Gluconacetobacter diazotrophicus PA1 5: one gene and its partner. The protein of the gene in region 1 interacts with the protein of each later gene in a pairwise test. Links are inferred from orthologs where the notes say so. Each region holds a gene or a part of one and is shown in the gene's direction. Other genes may lie near its edges.

Region 1 (7,572 bases):
GCGAATTTCCTGCGCACGGCGGTCAACGCGGTGCGTCGCGCCCGGGGCCAGGACGAACTGGACGCGGTGGCCTTCCTGAAGGCGGTGCGCAAGGAAACCAAGCATCTGTCGATGTCTGACGACATGCTGAAGCGCAACGTGAATGTGGGCTTTTCGGGCGGCGAGAAGAAGCGCAACGAAGTGCTGCAGATGCGCATGCTGCAGCCCTCCTTCGCCATTCTGGACGAAACCGACAGCGGACTGGACATCGATGCGCTGCGCATCGTGGCCGAAGGCGTCAATTCGCTGCGCGCGCCCGATTTCTCGGCCCTGGTCATCACCCATCACCAGCGCCTGCTGGACTATATCGTCCCGGACCGCATCCATGTGATGGCGCGCGGGCGCATCATCCACAGCGGCGGTCCCGAACTGGCGAAGCAGCTCGAGGCCCAGGGCTATGCCCGCTTCCTGGCGGAGGCCGCGTGAACGCGGTCGCCGAGAACGCGGTCGCCCGGGGGGGCAGGACCGCCGGCGCCAGCGCCGCGTCCTTCCTGGCCCGGTATGACGGGCAGGCGGGCGCGAACCCGTCGCGCGACCGCGCCGCCGCGCTGCTGCGGGCTTCGGGCCTGCCGCGCACCGGGGTCGAGGCCTGGAAATACACCTCGCTGCGGGCCCTGGCCGACATTCCGTTCGCCGCCGCGCCGGCCCGGCCCGACATGTCGGCGGTCCACGCCATCGTGGCCGAGACCGAGCGGGAGTTCGCCCTGGATGCGGACCTGCCGCGCGCCGTCGTGGTCGATGGCCGGTTCGATGCCGCGCTGTCGCGCCTGCCCGACGGCGTGACGGTCACGCGCCTGACCGCGCGGGACGAATCGCCGCCGTACGACGATGTCGCGACGGCGCTGAACACGCTGCTGGCCGATGACGGGCTGGTGCTGCATGTGGGGCCGGGCGTCGATGCCGGGCGGATGCTGCTGCTGTCGGTGACGGTGGCGGACTCCGCGCCGCTGTCCGTCCATCCCCGGCACCGTATCGTGCTGGACCAGGGCGCGCGCCTGTCTGTGCTGGACCTCGCGGTCGGGCGCGGGGCCTACCTGCACAACCCGGTCTTCGACATCACGGTCGCGGATAATGCCGCCCTGATCCATGCCAAGCTGCAGGCCGAGGACCCGGCGGCGCAGCACCTGGCCGTCATCCACGCCGAAGTCGGCGCGGGCGCCAGCTATGACAGTTTCACCCTGACCCTGGGCGCTTCGCTGGCGCGGCACGAGGTCCACGCCCGGCTGGCGGCCGAAGGCGGGATCGTGCACGTGAACGGCGCGCAACTGCTGGACGGGCGGCAGGTGGCCGACCTGACCAGCGTCATCACCCATGCGGCGCCGGCGTGCAATTCGCGCCAGACGGTGAAGAATGTGCTGTCGGGCCATGCGCGCGGGGTATTCCAGGGCAAGATCCTGGTGGAACGCATTGCGCAGAAGACCGACGGCTACCAGATGAATCAGGCGCTGCTGCTGTCCGATACCGCCGAGATCGACGCCAAGCCGGAACTGGAAATCTATGCCGACGACGTGCGCTGCAGCCACGGTGCGACCGTGGGGGCGCTGGACCCGGATCAATTGTTCTATCTCCGCAGCCGCGGCGTGGCCGAGCATGAAGCCCGCGCCATCCTGGTCAAGGCCTTCCTGCACGATGCGGTCGAATTGATCGGGGACGAGAGCCTGCGCGCGGTGCTGGATCGCGCGGTCGAATCCTGGTGGAACCGGAAGGACGCGTAACATGGATGTCTCGCCCGCCGTCATGCCCGACCCGATCGACGCCCTGCGCGCCCGCCGCGACGATTTCCCGATCCTGAACGAGAGGGTGCACGGCAAGCCGCTGGTCTTCCTGGACAGCGCGGCCTCGGCCCAGAAGCCGCTTCCGGTCATCGAGGCGATGGCGGAGACGATGCGTACCCAGTACGCCAACATCCATCGCGGCCTGCACTGGATGAGCGAGCGGACCACCGACGCGTACGAGGGCGTGCGCGACCAGGTCGCCGGCCTGATCGGTGCGGCGCGCGAGGAAATCATCTTCACGCGCAACAGCACCGAGGCGATCAACCTGGTCGCCCATTCCTTCGGCAGCCTGATGCGTCCGGGCCAGGCGGTCGTGATCTCGGAAATGGAGCATCACGCCAACCTGGTGCCCTGGCAGATGCTGCGCGACCGCGCGGGCATCGAACTGCGCGTGGCGCCGATCAGCGATTCCGGCGACCTGGAACTGGATGCCCTGGCGCGGCTGCTGGATGACGGCAAGGTGGCGCTGGTGGCCGTCACCCACATGTCCAACGTGCTGGGCACCATCACCCCGGCGCGCAAGATCGCGGACATCGCGCATGCCGCCGGTGCGCGGGTGCTGTTCGACGGCAGCCAGATGGTGGTCCATCACCGGGTGGACGTGCGGGCGATCGACGCCGATTTCTACACCTTCACCGGGCACAAGCTGTACGGCCCCACGGGCATCGGCGTGCTGTGGGGGCGGCGCGAACTGCTGGAGGAAATGCCGCCCTTCCTGGGCGGGGGCGACATGATTTCCTCCGTCCGGTTCGAGGGATCGAGCTGGGCGACCGTGCCCCACAAGTTCGAGGCCGGCACGCCCGCCATTATCGAGACCATCGGGCTGGGGGCCGCCATCTCCTACGTCGAATCGGTGGGATATGACGCCATCGCGGCGCATGAATCCGCGCTGCTGGACCATGCGCTGCGGCGGCTGGGCGAGGTGCCCGGCCTGCACGTGGTGGGGTCGCCGGTCGAACGCGGCGGCGTGATCTCGTTCACCATGGACGACGTGCATCCGCATGACATCGCCACCCTGCTGGACCGGAACGGCATCGCGATCCGGGCCGGCCATCATTGCGCGGAACCGCTGATGCGGCGCCTGGGGCTGTCCGCCACCGCGCGGGCCAGCTTCGGCCTCTATACGACGCGCGAGGAGGTGGACGCTCTGGCCAGGACGCTGGAGCAGATCCGCTCCTTCTTCCTGTAAGGCGCGGGGGGAAGAGGACGATGGACCAGGACGGGCTCTACCAGCGGCAGGTGATCGAGCGGGCCCGCGCGCCCGTTCATGCCGGCCCGCTGGACGGGGCGACCCATCAGGGCGAGGGCACGAATCCGATGTGCGGCGACCGGGTGCGGCTGGGTGTGACGCTGGACGCGGCGGGCCGGGTCGTGATGGTCCGGCATCAGACACGGGGATGCGCCATCTGCGTCGCCTCGGCCGATATGATGGCCGACCTGGCGCCGGGGCGCAGCGTCGCGGAACTGGGGGTTCTGTCCCGCGCCTTCACCGACATGCTGCGGACCGGGGGCGACGCGCCGAACCCCGAACTGGCGACTTTCGCCGGCCTGCACCGGCACCGCTCGCGAATCCGCTGCGCCACATTGCCGTGGTCGGCGCTGGATGACGCGTTGAACGAGTCGAAGGAGGGATGAGGCGGATGAACGCACAACCCGAGAAGACGGAAGCGATGGACGAACCCGCGACCAGACCGGCGGAAGAGGCATTTTCGTTCGCTCCCCCCGCGACGGCCGAGGGGGGATCGGTCGAAAGCTGGACGCCGGACGACATGCCGGCCGCCGACGCGCGGACGGAATCGGATGCCCCGGACGAGGATTCGGTGATCGCCGCGATCGCCAGCGTCTACGATCCGGAAATTCCCGTGAATATCTACGAACTGGGCCTGATCTACGCCATCGACCTGCACCGCGACGGTGCCGTGCATATCGAGATGACGCTGACGGCCCCGAATTGCCCCAGCGCCCAGGAACTGCCGGCCCAGGTGCAGGAAGCCGTGCGCGCCGTCGCGGGCGTGACCAGCGCCGATGTCGAAATCGTCTGGGACCCGCCATGGGACATGTCGCGCATGAGCGACGATGCCCGCCTGGCCCTGAACATGTTCTGATCATTCCCAGGAGGACGCCTATGACCCTTCCGACCGAACACACGGCCACGCCCTCGCGCCCCGCGCGGCCCCTGCCACCGCTGATGGCGCTGACCGACCGGGCGGCCGACCGGCTGCGCGTGCTGTACGAAACCGCGCATGCCGGCCAGAAGCTGCGCATCGCGGTCTCGACCAAGGGCTGCTCGGGCCACGCCTACGACATGAACTTCGTCGATGCCGCCGGCCCCGGGGACGAGGTCGTGACCGACAAGGGCGTGACCGTGCTGGTGGACCGCAAGGCGACGCTGTTCCTGATCGGCACGACGATGGATTACGAGACCAGACAGCTCGAATCCGGCTTCACCTTCAGCAATCCCAACGAAAAGGGACGCTGCGGCTGCGGCGAGAGCTTCCACGTCTGATCCCGGGTCCCCGAGAGTCAGCGGAAAGAGCCCGGCCTGGCGGGCCTGCTGCAGGTCCGGCGCGCCTGCCAGGTCCAGCAGCAGATTCGGTCCCCTCCTGTTCTTCTTGAGGATCAGGGCTTGCGGAATTTCAGCACGACCTGGTCGGTATGGCCGCGAATCGACGGGTCGAAGACCGTGAGGGTGTGGGAATCCGCGGGATTGGCCAGCAGCTTGCTCTCGCCCTCGAACTGGAAGCCGGCGGCCTCGACCTGCTGGCGGATGATGGCGGGGTCGATCCGATGCAGCTTGCGGACCGCGTCCGGCGTCATGCCGGGATTGGCGACATGATCCACCACCATGAAGGTCCCGCCCCGCCGGAGTGACGCGAAAACCGCCTTGTCGAGGGCGAGCGCCGCATCCGGTCCGGCGCCGTAATAGACGTCGTGATAATTCTGCGATGTCCAGGCGAGATCGAGGGGCTTGGGAAACGAAAGCGCATCCAGCTTCTGGACCAGTGCGGTGACGTTGCCGAAGGATGCATCGGCGGCAATCGCCTTGACCGCGTCCGCCGCCCTGGGATTCTGCGCCAGGCGCGCGGCCGGGACCACCGCCCAGACATGGCCGCCCGCGCCGACCAGATTGCTGAAGATCCGCGTGAAATAGCCCTGGCCCGGCATGATGTCCGCGACGTTCATCCCGCGCCTGACGCCGGCGAAAGCCAGCAGGCTGGCGGGCTTGCGGTTTGCGTCCGCCGCACGGTCCGCCTCCGGCCGGTCGCGGTTGCTCAGCGCCGCGGCAATGCGAACCCCCTCGCCGTGACGGAGGGCGGGCGCGGCAAGCTGGGCCGAGGCGGGCATGATCGCCGTGCCGCTGAATAGTCCGACAAGGCCGAAAATAATGAAGAACCTGCGTGTGGTCATGAGTCCACTTTCCTAAGATGTCGGACTCGGAGCGTAACAGGAATTGCAGTGGAATGTGACCGATCAATGGATCGTGTCGCTTTTCCAGCGGGACGTTCTCAGCAGCACGGTGGCCCGGTTCCTGACCCGGAGCCAGAATTCGGCCTCGTCGGTCAGGTTGTCCTCCACGCACCGGCTGATATGGCGTCGGATCGTGCCGATGGCCACCGCGCCGTAAATCCGGATCAGGGCCGTCGCGACACTGGACGCGGTTGTTTCGGCTTCATCCGGTTCATCCTTGCTCGCCATACCCGCCCCGATCGCTTCCGATGGACGTTCGATACCAGCGTGACGGGCACAGCCCGGTTTCGTCAGCGGCAGGCTCTCCGGCCGGACAGACCGTCTTGATGCAGAACAGCAGGTCAAGCCTAGCGCAAGGCAGGCCCTGTCGTCACCCAAAGCGCCGTGATTACCGCGTCCGGCGGCGGGGGGCGGGTGGGGCGGTGAAGACGCAGACGGCTTCGACCTCGGTCGACCACAGGAACTGGTCGATGATCGTCACGCCGTCCAGGCGATAGCCCGCCGCCTGCAGTCCGGCGGCGTCGCGGCCCAGCGCCTGCGGATTGCAACTGACATAGACGATTCGCTCCGGCCGGCCGGCGACGATCTCGGCCATCTGCGCCCCGGCCCCGGTATAAGGCGGGTCCAGCACCACCGCCCGCGCGTCGGCAATCTGGCGCGCCATCACCGGCTGGCGGTTCAGGTCGCGCTGTTCGGCGACCACGCGCGTGCCCGTCGTGGCGCGGCGCAGGGTCGCGACCGCGTCGGGCTGTCCCTCGAACGCCAGGGTGCGCACGTGCTGCCCCAGCGCGAAGGACAGCGTGCCGCACCCGGCATAGAGTTCGATCACCGTATCCTTCCGCACCAGTCGGCGCGGTAGGCCGGCCAGTACGGCGGCGATGATCGCGGCCTCGCCCTCGCGCGTCGGCTGCAGGAACGCGCCGGGCGGCGGCATGGTGGCGACGCCGGACAGTTCATGCCGAACCGATGCGGTCTGGGCGGCGGTTTCCGGCACGTCCGTCGTGCCCGCACGGCGCCAGGCGATGCGGGGAATCCGGTGGTCGCGGGCAAAGGACGCCAGCTTGGCACGGTCCGCCGCTTCCAGCGGGCCGTCGGTCGCCAGCAGCAGGTCGGGGCCTGAATCCAGCATGTTGATCAGGGCGTCACCGTCGCGCCGCAGAGCCCCCAGCGACTGCATCACGGCACGCAGGGCCGGGAGCAGGGCGAACAGCGCCGGTTCCAGGACCGGGCAGGCGGTCAGGTCCACCACGTCGCCGCGCCGGGCATGCAGCCCGATGCATACGCCCTCCGGCCGGCGCCGGACCGCCAGGTCGATCCGCCGGCGCGATCCGGGCGGGCTCTGGACCGTTCCGGTGATCGCGGGGGCGGCGAATCCGGCGCGCTCCAGCGCATGGACGACCAGCCCGGCCTTCCAGTCCAGCGCGGCGGCCAGCGACAGATGCTGGATCGCGCATCCGCCGCAGGTTCCGAACAGCGGGCAGGGCGGCGTCACCCGGTCCGGGCTGGGCCGCAGGATGGATGTCAGGTGGGCGGTGCGTTCGTCCACCCGGTCGGCCAGGACATGCTCGCCCGGCAGCGCGCCGGGGATGAACAGGCGGTCGCCTTCGGCGGTGCGGGCAATGCCGTCCCCGTCCGTGCCCAGAAGGGCGATATCGGCTTCGATCGTCATGTCATCCAGGCGAATGGGGTTTCGAAGGGCAGGGCCCCGGCCTTTCTCAGGCCGTCTCGTCGATCACCTCATCGACACCGGGCACGATGGCGGGCCCCGCCGGGGCAGCGTCATGAAGGCGGGGACGTCGTCGCCGAACCCGATGACCGTCCCGTTCTGGCCGGATATCCCGTCCTCGGCATGCCGGTCGCGATCGCGGTCCCGCTGGCGGTTCGGGCCGGACCGGCGCGGCGACGCCGCCTCGGCGGGGACGGCCGCGGGGGACGGGGGCGGAACGGGGGCGGAAACGGGCTGGGGGGGCGCGACGGGTTCGGCCTTGTCCTCGGCTGGCGTGGCGTCGTTCCGGGCGCGGTCGGGCTTGCCGCCCCGCCGGTCCGGGGCCTTGCCCTTGCCGCGACCACGGCCACGCCCGCCACGGGTGCCCGATTCCTCGGACCATTCCAATTGGGTCACGCCTTCGACCTCCAGCCGGGGAATCGCATGGCCGATCAGCGTTTCGATGGCCTCGGCCAGCGCGCGGTCATACGGGGTCGCCAGGCTGTAGGCATGGCCGGATCGCCCGGCGCGGCCGGTACGGCCGATCCGGTGGACGTAATCCTCGGCATGGAACGGCAGGTCGAA
Region 2 (7,110 bases), 700 kb from region 1 along the record:
GCCGGTTCGTCAGGCGTGGAATGCGTTTCCATCAGCCGTCGGAAGCGGGCGGGGGAAGTCAGGAGGGGCGGAAGCGAGGGGGGCGGTTGACTTCCAGCAGGACAGGACCATAGTTCAGTATCCCTTCTTCAGGCCCCAGCGCGCCCTGTCCGGCGCGGTCGCGTCGGGCGGGATCGTGCATCCGGCCATGAAAAAATCTTCGTCCGCCGGACCGGTCATGCGCTGACCGGCCAGGCTGCGGACCGTATATAGCGATCCAAAATCGCCAATTGCCATATAAATCGTGTTTAGGTCGCGCCGCGCGACCCGGAATTCGGACAGAAGCGCGCATCGTGGGGCAAGGACGGACGCGCAGGGTGGAGGTCATGGATCGCGATTTTTTCTATTTCGATGCCAACGCGTCGGAGCCCGCGCGTCCCGCCGCGCTGGACGCCATGGCCCGCGCGGCCGCGATCACCGGCAATCCGTCATCGGTCCACCGGGCGGGGCGGCAGGCGCGCGCGATCCTCGAATCCGCGCGGGAACGGCTGGCCGCGCTGTTCGGCGCGCGGGCGGATAATTGCGTCCTGACCTCGGGCGGGACCGAGGCCAACCTGTTGGCGATCGCCGGACTGGGCGGGGGCCGGCGCATTCTGGCCTCGGCCGTCGAACACGACGCGGTGCGGGCCGCCGTGCCGGCCGGCGCGGACCTGATACCCGTGGATGGGCAGGGCGTGGCGCGGCTGGAGGTGCTGGAGCAATGGCTGGTCGAAGCGGACGGCCCCCCGCCGCTGGTATGCCTGATGCTGGCGAACAACGAGGTCGGGACGATCCAGCCGGTGGCCGAGGCGGTGCGGATCTGCCACGCCCATGGGGCGCTGCTGCATGTCGATGCCGTGCAGGCGGCGGGACGGATACCCATCGACCTGGGCGCGCTGGGGTGCCGACAGCAGGCGGTCTCGGGCCATAAATTCGGCGGCGTTAAGGGCGCGGGGGCCCTGCTGCTGGCCGGGGAGGCGACGCGGGCGCTGCCGCCGATGATGGCCGGCGGCGGGCAGGAGCACGGCCGGCGCGGGGGCACGCCTGCCCTGCCGGCCATCGCGGCGATGGCCGAGGCGGCCGGGGACGCGGTGGCGGCCCTGGCGGGTGGCGGGGACGGACGCGCCGATCCCACGACGCTGGCACGGTGGCGCGACGCGATCGATGCGGCGGCGCGTGCCGCCGGTGCCGTCGTCTGTGGCGGCGACGCGCCGCGCCTGCCCAACACCACGTCCCTGGCCCTGCCCGGTCGTGCGGCGCAGATCCAGTTGATCGCGCTGGACCTGGCGGGATTCGGCGTATCGGCCGGGTCGGCCTGTTCGTCAGGCAAGGTCGCGCGGTCGCATGTGCTGCAGGCGATGGGCCACGGGTCGCTGGCCGGCGAGGCGATTCGCGTCTCGCTGCCCTGGACGGTGCGCGAGGATGACGTGACGCGCTTCATCGCCGCCTGGCGTGCGATGGCGGCCCGGCTGCCGGCGCGTGCGAGATCGGAACGAACGGAGGTCCACGTATGACGGACGGGCGCGAACTCTATCTGGACTACCAGGCCACCACGCCGTGCGATCCGGCGGTCGTCGCGGCGATGATGCCGTGGTTCGCCGAATCGTTCGGCAATCCCCACAGCGCCGATCACGCGCTGGGCCGCCGGGCCTGGGACGCGGGCGAGCAGGCGCGGGCCGAGGTCGGCGCCCTGCTGGGTGCCGACGCGCGGGAAATCGTCTTCACCTCCGGGGCGACCGAGGTCAACAACATCGCCATCAAGGGGGCGGTGCGCCATCTGGCGGCCCGGGGCGACGCCCGGCGGCGCGTCACTACCGTGGCCACGGAACATAAATGCGTGCTGGAATCGGTGCGCGACCTGGCGGCGGAAGGGTTCGATCCGGTGGTGCTGCCGGTCGCGCCCGATGGGCGGCTGGACCCCGGGACGCTGCGCGCGGCGCTGGCGGTGCCCACCCTGCTGGTCAGCATCATGGCGGCGAACAACGAGACCGGGGTGCTGCACGACATGGCCGCCCTGGCCCCCATTGTGCGGGCGGCGGGCGCGCTGCTGCACAGCGACGTGGCGCAGGCGGCGGGCAAGGTGGCGCTGGATGTCCGGGCGATGGACCTGGACCTGGCATCGGTGTCGGCGCACAAGCTGTACGGGCCGAAGGGGGTGGGCGCGCTGTATGTCCGGCGGCGGCCCCGGGTGCGGCTGGCGCCGCTGTTCTCGGGCGGCGGCCAGGAACGCGGACTGCGCTCGGGCACGCTGCCCACGCCGCTGCTGGTGGGGTTCGGCGCCGCGTGCCGCATCGCGCGGACGGTCAGGGTCGAGGAGGCACGGCGGATGGCGGCGCTGCGCGACGGATTCCTGGAGCGCATGGAGGAGGGCGTTCCCGGGATCGTGGTCAACGGGTCGATGGCGCACCGCCTGCCGGCCAACCTGAACCTGCGCTTTCCCGACGTGCGGGCGCTGGACGTGATCGCGCATGCGCCGGAACTGTGCGTATCCACCGGATCGGCGTGCTCGTCGGCCGAACTGGTGCCGTCCTATGTGCTGACGGCGATGGGGCTGAGGGCCGAGGACGCGGCACGAAGCTTGCGTCTGGCGGTGGGACGCTATACCTCAGCCGCCGATATGGATCGTGCGGCCGCGATCCTGTGCCGGGCTGTAGCGGATGCGCGCCGGGCTGAACGGGGGGCGGCCGCGCGCGCCGCCCACGACGATACGGCCAGGACAGCAGAATGCCGCATATGATTTTCATCGAGAGTGACGGAACGCGCCGCGAGGTCGACGCGCCGGTCGGTCTGTCGGTCCTCGAGATCGCGCACAAGCACGGGGTGGACCTGGAAGGCGCCTGCGAGGGATCGCTGGCCTGCGCCACCTGCCACGTCGTGGTCGATCCCGACTGGGCCCCGAAGCTGGCCGCGCCGACCGAGGACGAGGAAGACATGCTGGACCTGGCATTCGGCCTGGAAAAGACGTCGCGCCTGGGCTGCCAGATCGTGATGACCGAGGCACTGGACGGGCTGGTCGTGCGCCTGCCGCACAAGGCCTGAGAAAGACGGGGGAACCAACTCATGCGGATCATGGTCGCCATGTCCGGCGGCGTGGACAGCAGCGTGGTCGCCGCGCGCCTGGTGGCCGAAGGCCACGAGGTCGTCGGCGCGACGCTGCAGCTCTATGATTCGCGCGAGTCCGCCCGCAAGGGCGCCTGCTGTGCCGGACGCGACATCCATGATGCGCGCCGCGTGGCCGACCGGCTGGGCATCCCCCATTACGTGATCGACGCGGAAACACGCTTCCGCCAGAGCGTGATCGAGACCTTCGCCGACGCCTATGCCGGCGGCGAGACCCCGGTACCCTGCGTGGCCTGCAACCAGGGGGTGAAATTCACCGACCTGCTGGGCATTGCGCGCGACCTGGGGGCAGAGGCGATGGCGACCGGCCATTACGTCCGCCGGATCGAGGGGCCGGACGGGGCCGAACTGCACCGCCCGGTGGATGAAGGCCGGGACCAGTCCTGGTTCCTGTTCGCGACCACCCGCCAGCAACTGGAATTCCTGCGCTTTCCGTTAGGCGACATGCCGGACAAGGCCGCCGTCCGGGCCGAGGCCGAGCGGTTCGGCCTGTCCGTGGCGGCCAAGCCCGACAGCCAGGACCTGTGCTTCGTGCCCGACGGGTCCTATGCCCGGGTGGTCGAGGCGCTGCGCCCCGAAATGGCGGGCGAGGGCGAGATCGTGGATGGATCGGGCCGGGTCGTCGGGCGGCATGACGGCGTGACCCGCTTCACGGTGGGGCAGAGCCGCCGGCTGGGCGATGCCGCGATGCGTGACGGCGCGCGCCAGATGGTGGTGGGCATCGACCCCGCTTCCCGGCGCGTGGTGATCGGGCCGCGCACCGGCAGCGCCGTGCGCGACCTGTCGCTGCGGGACATGAACTGGCTGATCGACCCGCCCGAGGGGGACCTGCGCTGCCTGGTCCAGATCCGCGCGCGCGAAGCCGCGCGGCCCGCGACGGTGCGGCGCACGGCGGACGGCGCCTCGGTGACGCTGGACGAAGCCGCGATGCCGGCCCCCGGGCAGGCCTGCGTGCTATATGACGGCAGCCGCGTCCTGGGCGGCGGCTTCATCCGGCGGCGCGAGATGGCGGGCGCGGCGGCCTGAACGGCAGGACCGCGCGTAAGGGACGAAGGATGGGTGGTATGGCGGACGGCAGACTGATCATCGGCACCAGACGGTATTCGTCCTGGTCGCTGCGCGGCTGGCTGGTCGTGCATCTGGCCGGGCTGGATGTCGAGGAGGTCCTGATTCCCATCGCCGGGGGCGGCGGCACCGCCGGGATCAAGGTGGTTTCGCCCAACGGGCTGGTGCCGTATCTGGAACATCGGGGCGCGCGGGTGTGGGAAAGCCTGGCGATCGGGGAATATTGCGCCGAGATCGCCCCCGCGCTGTGGCCGGCCGATCGCGTCGCCCGTGCCCATGCCCGCAGCATCGCGTCGGAAATGCATGCCGGATTCCGCCCGTTGCGCATGGCCATGCCGATGAACCTGGGCCGCCAGGCGCGGCCTTTGGCGGCGCCCCTGGCGGACGATGTGCTGGGGGACATCGCGCGGATCGACGCCATCCTGTCGGAAACCCGCGCGACGTTCGGGGCGGGCGGCCCCTATCTGTTCGGCGCGGGCCTGACCGTCGCGGACGCGATGTATGCCCCGGTGATCGCCCGGTTCCTGTCCTATGGCGTGACGCTGTCGCCGGTGGCGGCCGAGTATGCGGCGGCGCTGCGCGCGCATCCGCTGGTCGTGCGCTGGTATGACGAGGCGGCGCGCGAGCCCGCCGCGTGGCAGCTCGACCGCTACGAATCCATTTCCTGACGGCCTGGTGGCGCCGGTCGTCACCGTGCTGCCGCCGCGAGAGCGCTTCGCGCCGGGGCAGGCGGGGGCGATCAGCCTGCTGGTGCGCCGGCTGGCGGACGTGGGCGACGTGGTCGTCGGCACGGCGGTGGCCGCGCCGTTCGACGGCGTGACCTTCCGGCCGGCGGTGCCAGGCCTGTGGCCGCCGGCCTGGATCGCGGGGGGGGCGGGACGCTACGCCGCCGCCGTGGCGCGGATCGTGCGCGCCGTGCGCCCGGCGCTGGTCGAAATCCATAATCGCCCGGACGTGGCCTGGGCGCTGGCCCGGCGGTTTCCCCGCCTGCCGATGATGCTGGTGCTGCATAACGACCCGCAGGCGATGCGGGGCGCGACCTCGCCGGTGCTGCGGGCGGCGATCCTGCGGCGCATGCGGGTGGTCGCGGTGTCCGGCTGGGTCCGGGGGCGGTTCGTCGCGGGCCTGCCCACCGGGGCGGGGGTCGACGTGGTCCCGAATTGTATCGACCTGGCCGGGCTGCCGCCCGCCCTGCCGCCGGCCGGGCGGGACCGGACGATCCTGTTCGCCGGCCGCGTGGTGGCGGACAAGGGGGCGGATGCCTTCGTCGCGGCGTGCGGCGCGGTGCTGCCCGACCTGCCGGGATGGCGGGCGCGGATGATCGGCGCGGACCGGTTCGGCCCCGATTCGCCGGACACGCCGTTCCTGGAGGCATTGCGGCCTCTGGCGCGGGCGGCAGGCGTGGACATGGCCGGCTACCGGCCCCATGACCGCGTGCTGGCCGAAATGGCCCGTGCCGCCATCGTCGTGGTGCCCAGCCGCTGGCCGGAACCGTTCGGCCTGACGGCGCTGGAAGCCATGGCCTGCGGCGCCGCGCTGGTCGCATCCCCTCGCGGCGGGCTGCCCGACCTGGTGGGGGATGCCGCGCTGCTGGTTCCGCCGGACCCGGAAACCGGACTGGCGGATGCGATCCGCGACCTGGCCCGTTCGGCGGACCGGCGGGCCGACCTGTCGGCGCGGGGGCGGGCGCGGGCGCGGCTGTTCGACTGCGCGGCCGCCCGGACCACGTTGCGCGGCCTGCGCCGGGCCGGCATCGCCGCCGGCGGGGCAGGCCCCGGCGCCTGACCGGCCGCCATTTTCATGCCGCCGGGGGATGGGACCGGCGGGCGGGTGGGCCTATATGCAGGAACGAATGGATACAGGGACAGGAGACGACATGTCTGAAACCCAAGCGGCGCTCCAGCCGAAAGACGGTGATGGGCTGGTGCCGGTGACGGTGCTGACGGGCTTTCTCGGCGCGGGCAAGACCACGCTGCTCAACCATATCCTGACGGCGGAGCACGGGCGCAAATACGCCGTGGTGATCAACGAGTTCGGGGAACTCGGCGTGGACAACGACCTCGTGGTGGATGCCGACGAGGAAGTGTTCGAGATGAACAACGGCTGCATCTGCTGCACCGTGCGGGGCGACCTGATCCGCATCCTGGGCAGCCTGATGAAGCGGCGCGGGAAGTTCGACGGCATCATCGTCGAGACCACCGGCCTGGCTGACCCCGCACCCGTGGCGCAGACCTTCTTCGTCGACGAGGACGTGCGCGGCAAGACGCGCCTGGACGCCGTCGTGACCGTCGTGGACGCGATGAACGTGCTGCAGACGCTGGACGAAAGCCCCGAGGCGGTGAACCAGATCGCCTTCGCCGACGTCATCATCCTGAACAAGACCGACCTGGTGGACGAGGCCGCGATCGCGGCCCGTCGCGCACGGCGATCAACGCGGTGGCGCGCCTGCACCGGGCCCAGCGCGGCGACGTCGCGCCCGATCGTGCTGGACCAGGGCGGCTTCGACCTGGCCCGCGCGCTGGAGCACGCGCACGCGCTTCGTGGAGTACACCCAGCCCATTCGCACGAGGAAAACGTGACCTCGATGTCCTATGTGGTGGAGGAACCGCTGGATGCGGCGAAGTTCCAGGCCTGGATCGGCGCGTTGCTGCGAACAGGGGGCCGACAGTGGTGGAGGAACCGCTGGATGCGGCGAAGTTGGCGGGCCTGGATCGGCGCGTTGCTGCAGGCCCAGGGGGCCGACATCCTGCGCGCCAAGGGCATCCTGAACTATGCGGGCGAGAACCGGCGCTTCGCCTTCCAGGCCGTGCACATGATGGCCGATGGCGGCTTCATCGGTCCGTGGAAGGAAGGCGACGCCCGCGATGCCCGCCTGGTCTTCGCCGGCCGCAACCTCAACCGCCCGCG

What was found.
Region 2: the proteins of GDI_RS14465 (region 1) and GDI_RS11315 interact in binary tests that used the Escherichia coli proteins (3 or more experiments, as listed by UniProt). The link is inferred for Gluconacetobacter diazotrophicus PA1 5 from one-to-one orthologs.

Annotation. Positions count from the first base shown.
Region 1 is NC_010125.1:3,144,417-3,151,988, reverse strand. What follows is about bases 2,769-5,629. They hold GDI_RS14465 (HesB/IscA family protein), read left to right. Parts: upstream 2,769-3,939; coding sequence 3,940-4,320; downstream 4,321-5,629. Other genes in these bases: GDI_RS14455 (hypothetical protein), read right to left, coding at 5,286-5,510; GDI_RS14460 (class I SAM-dependent methyltransferase), read right to left, coding at 4,434-5,222; GDI_RS14470 (SUF system Fe-S cluster assembly protein), read left to right, coding at 3,485-3,919; sufU (Fe-S cluster assembly sulfur transfer protein SufU), read left to right, coding at 3,024-3,449; GDI_RS14480 (cysteine desulfurase), read left to right, coding at 2,769-3,003. In the rest of the region: Fe-S cluster assembly ATPase SufC, read left to right, coding at 1-465; Fe-S cluster assembly protein SufD, read left to right, coding at 462-1,754; more of GDI_RS14480, read left to right, coding at 1,756-2,768; GDI_RS14450 (class I SAM-dependent RNA methyltransferase), read right to left, coding at 5,671-6,951; GDI_RS14445 (DEAD/DEAH box helicase), read right to left, coding at 7,015-7,572. UniProt on the Escherichia coli protein: Is able to transfer iron-sulfur clusters to apo-ferredoxin. Multiple cycles of [2Fe2S] cluster formation and transfer are observed, suggesting that IscA acts catalytically.
Region 2 is NC_010125.1:2,441,278-2,448,387, reverse strand. What follows is about bases 1,401-4,399. They hold GDI_RS11315 (ferredoxin family 2Fe-2S iron-sulfur cluster binding protein), read left to right. Parts: upstream 1,401-2,742; coding sequence 2,743-3,057; downstream 3,058-4,399. Other genes in these bases: GDI_RS11305 (glutathione S-transferase), read left to right, coding at 4,203-4,399; mnmA (tRNA 2-thiouridine(34) synthase MnmA), read left to right, coding at 3,079-4,164; GDI_RS11320 (cysteine desulfurase family protein), read left to right, coding at 1,529-2,755; GDI_RS11325 (cysteine desulfurase family protein), read left to right, coding at 1,401-1,532. Outside these bases: more of GDI_RS11325, read left to right, coding at 366-1,400; more of GDI_RS11305, read left to right, coding at 4,400-4,871; GDI_RS11300 (glycosyltransferase family 4 protein), read left to right, coding at 4,879-5,988; GDI_RS11295 (CobW family GTP-binding protein), read left to right, coding at 6,080-7,110. UniProt on the Escherichia coli protein: Ferredoxin are iron-sulfur proteins that transfer electrons in a wide variety of metabolic reactions. Although the function of this ferredoxin is unknown it is probable that it has a role as a cellular electron transfer protein.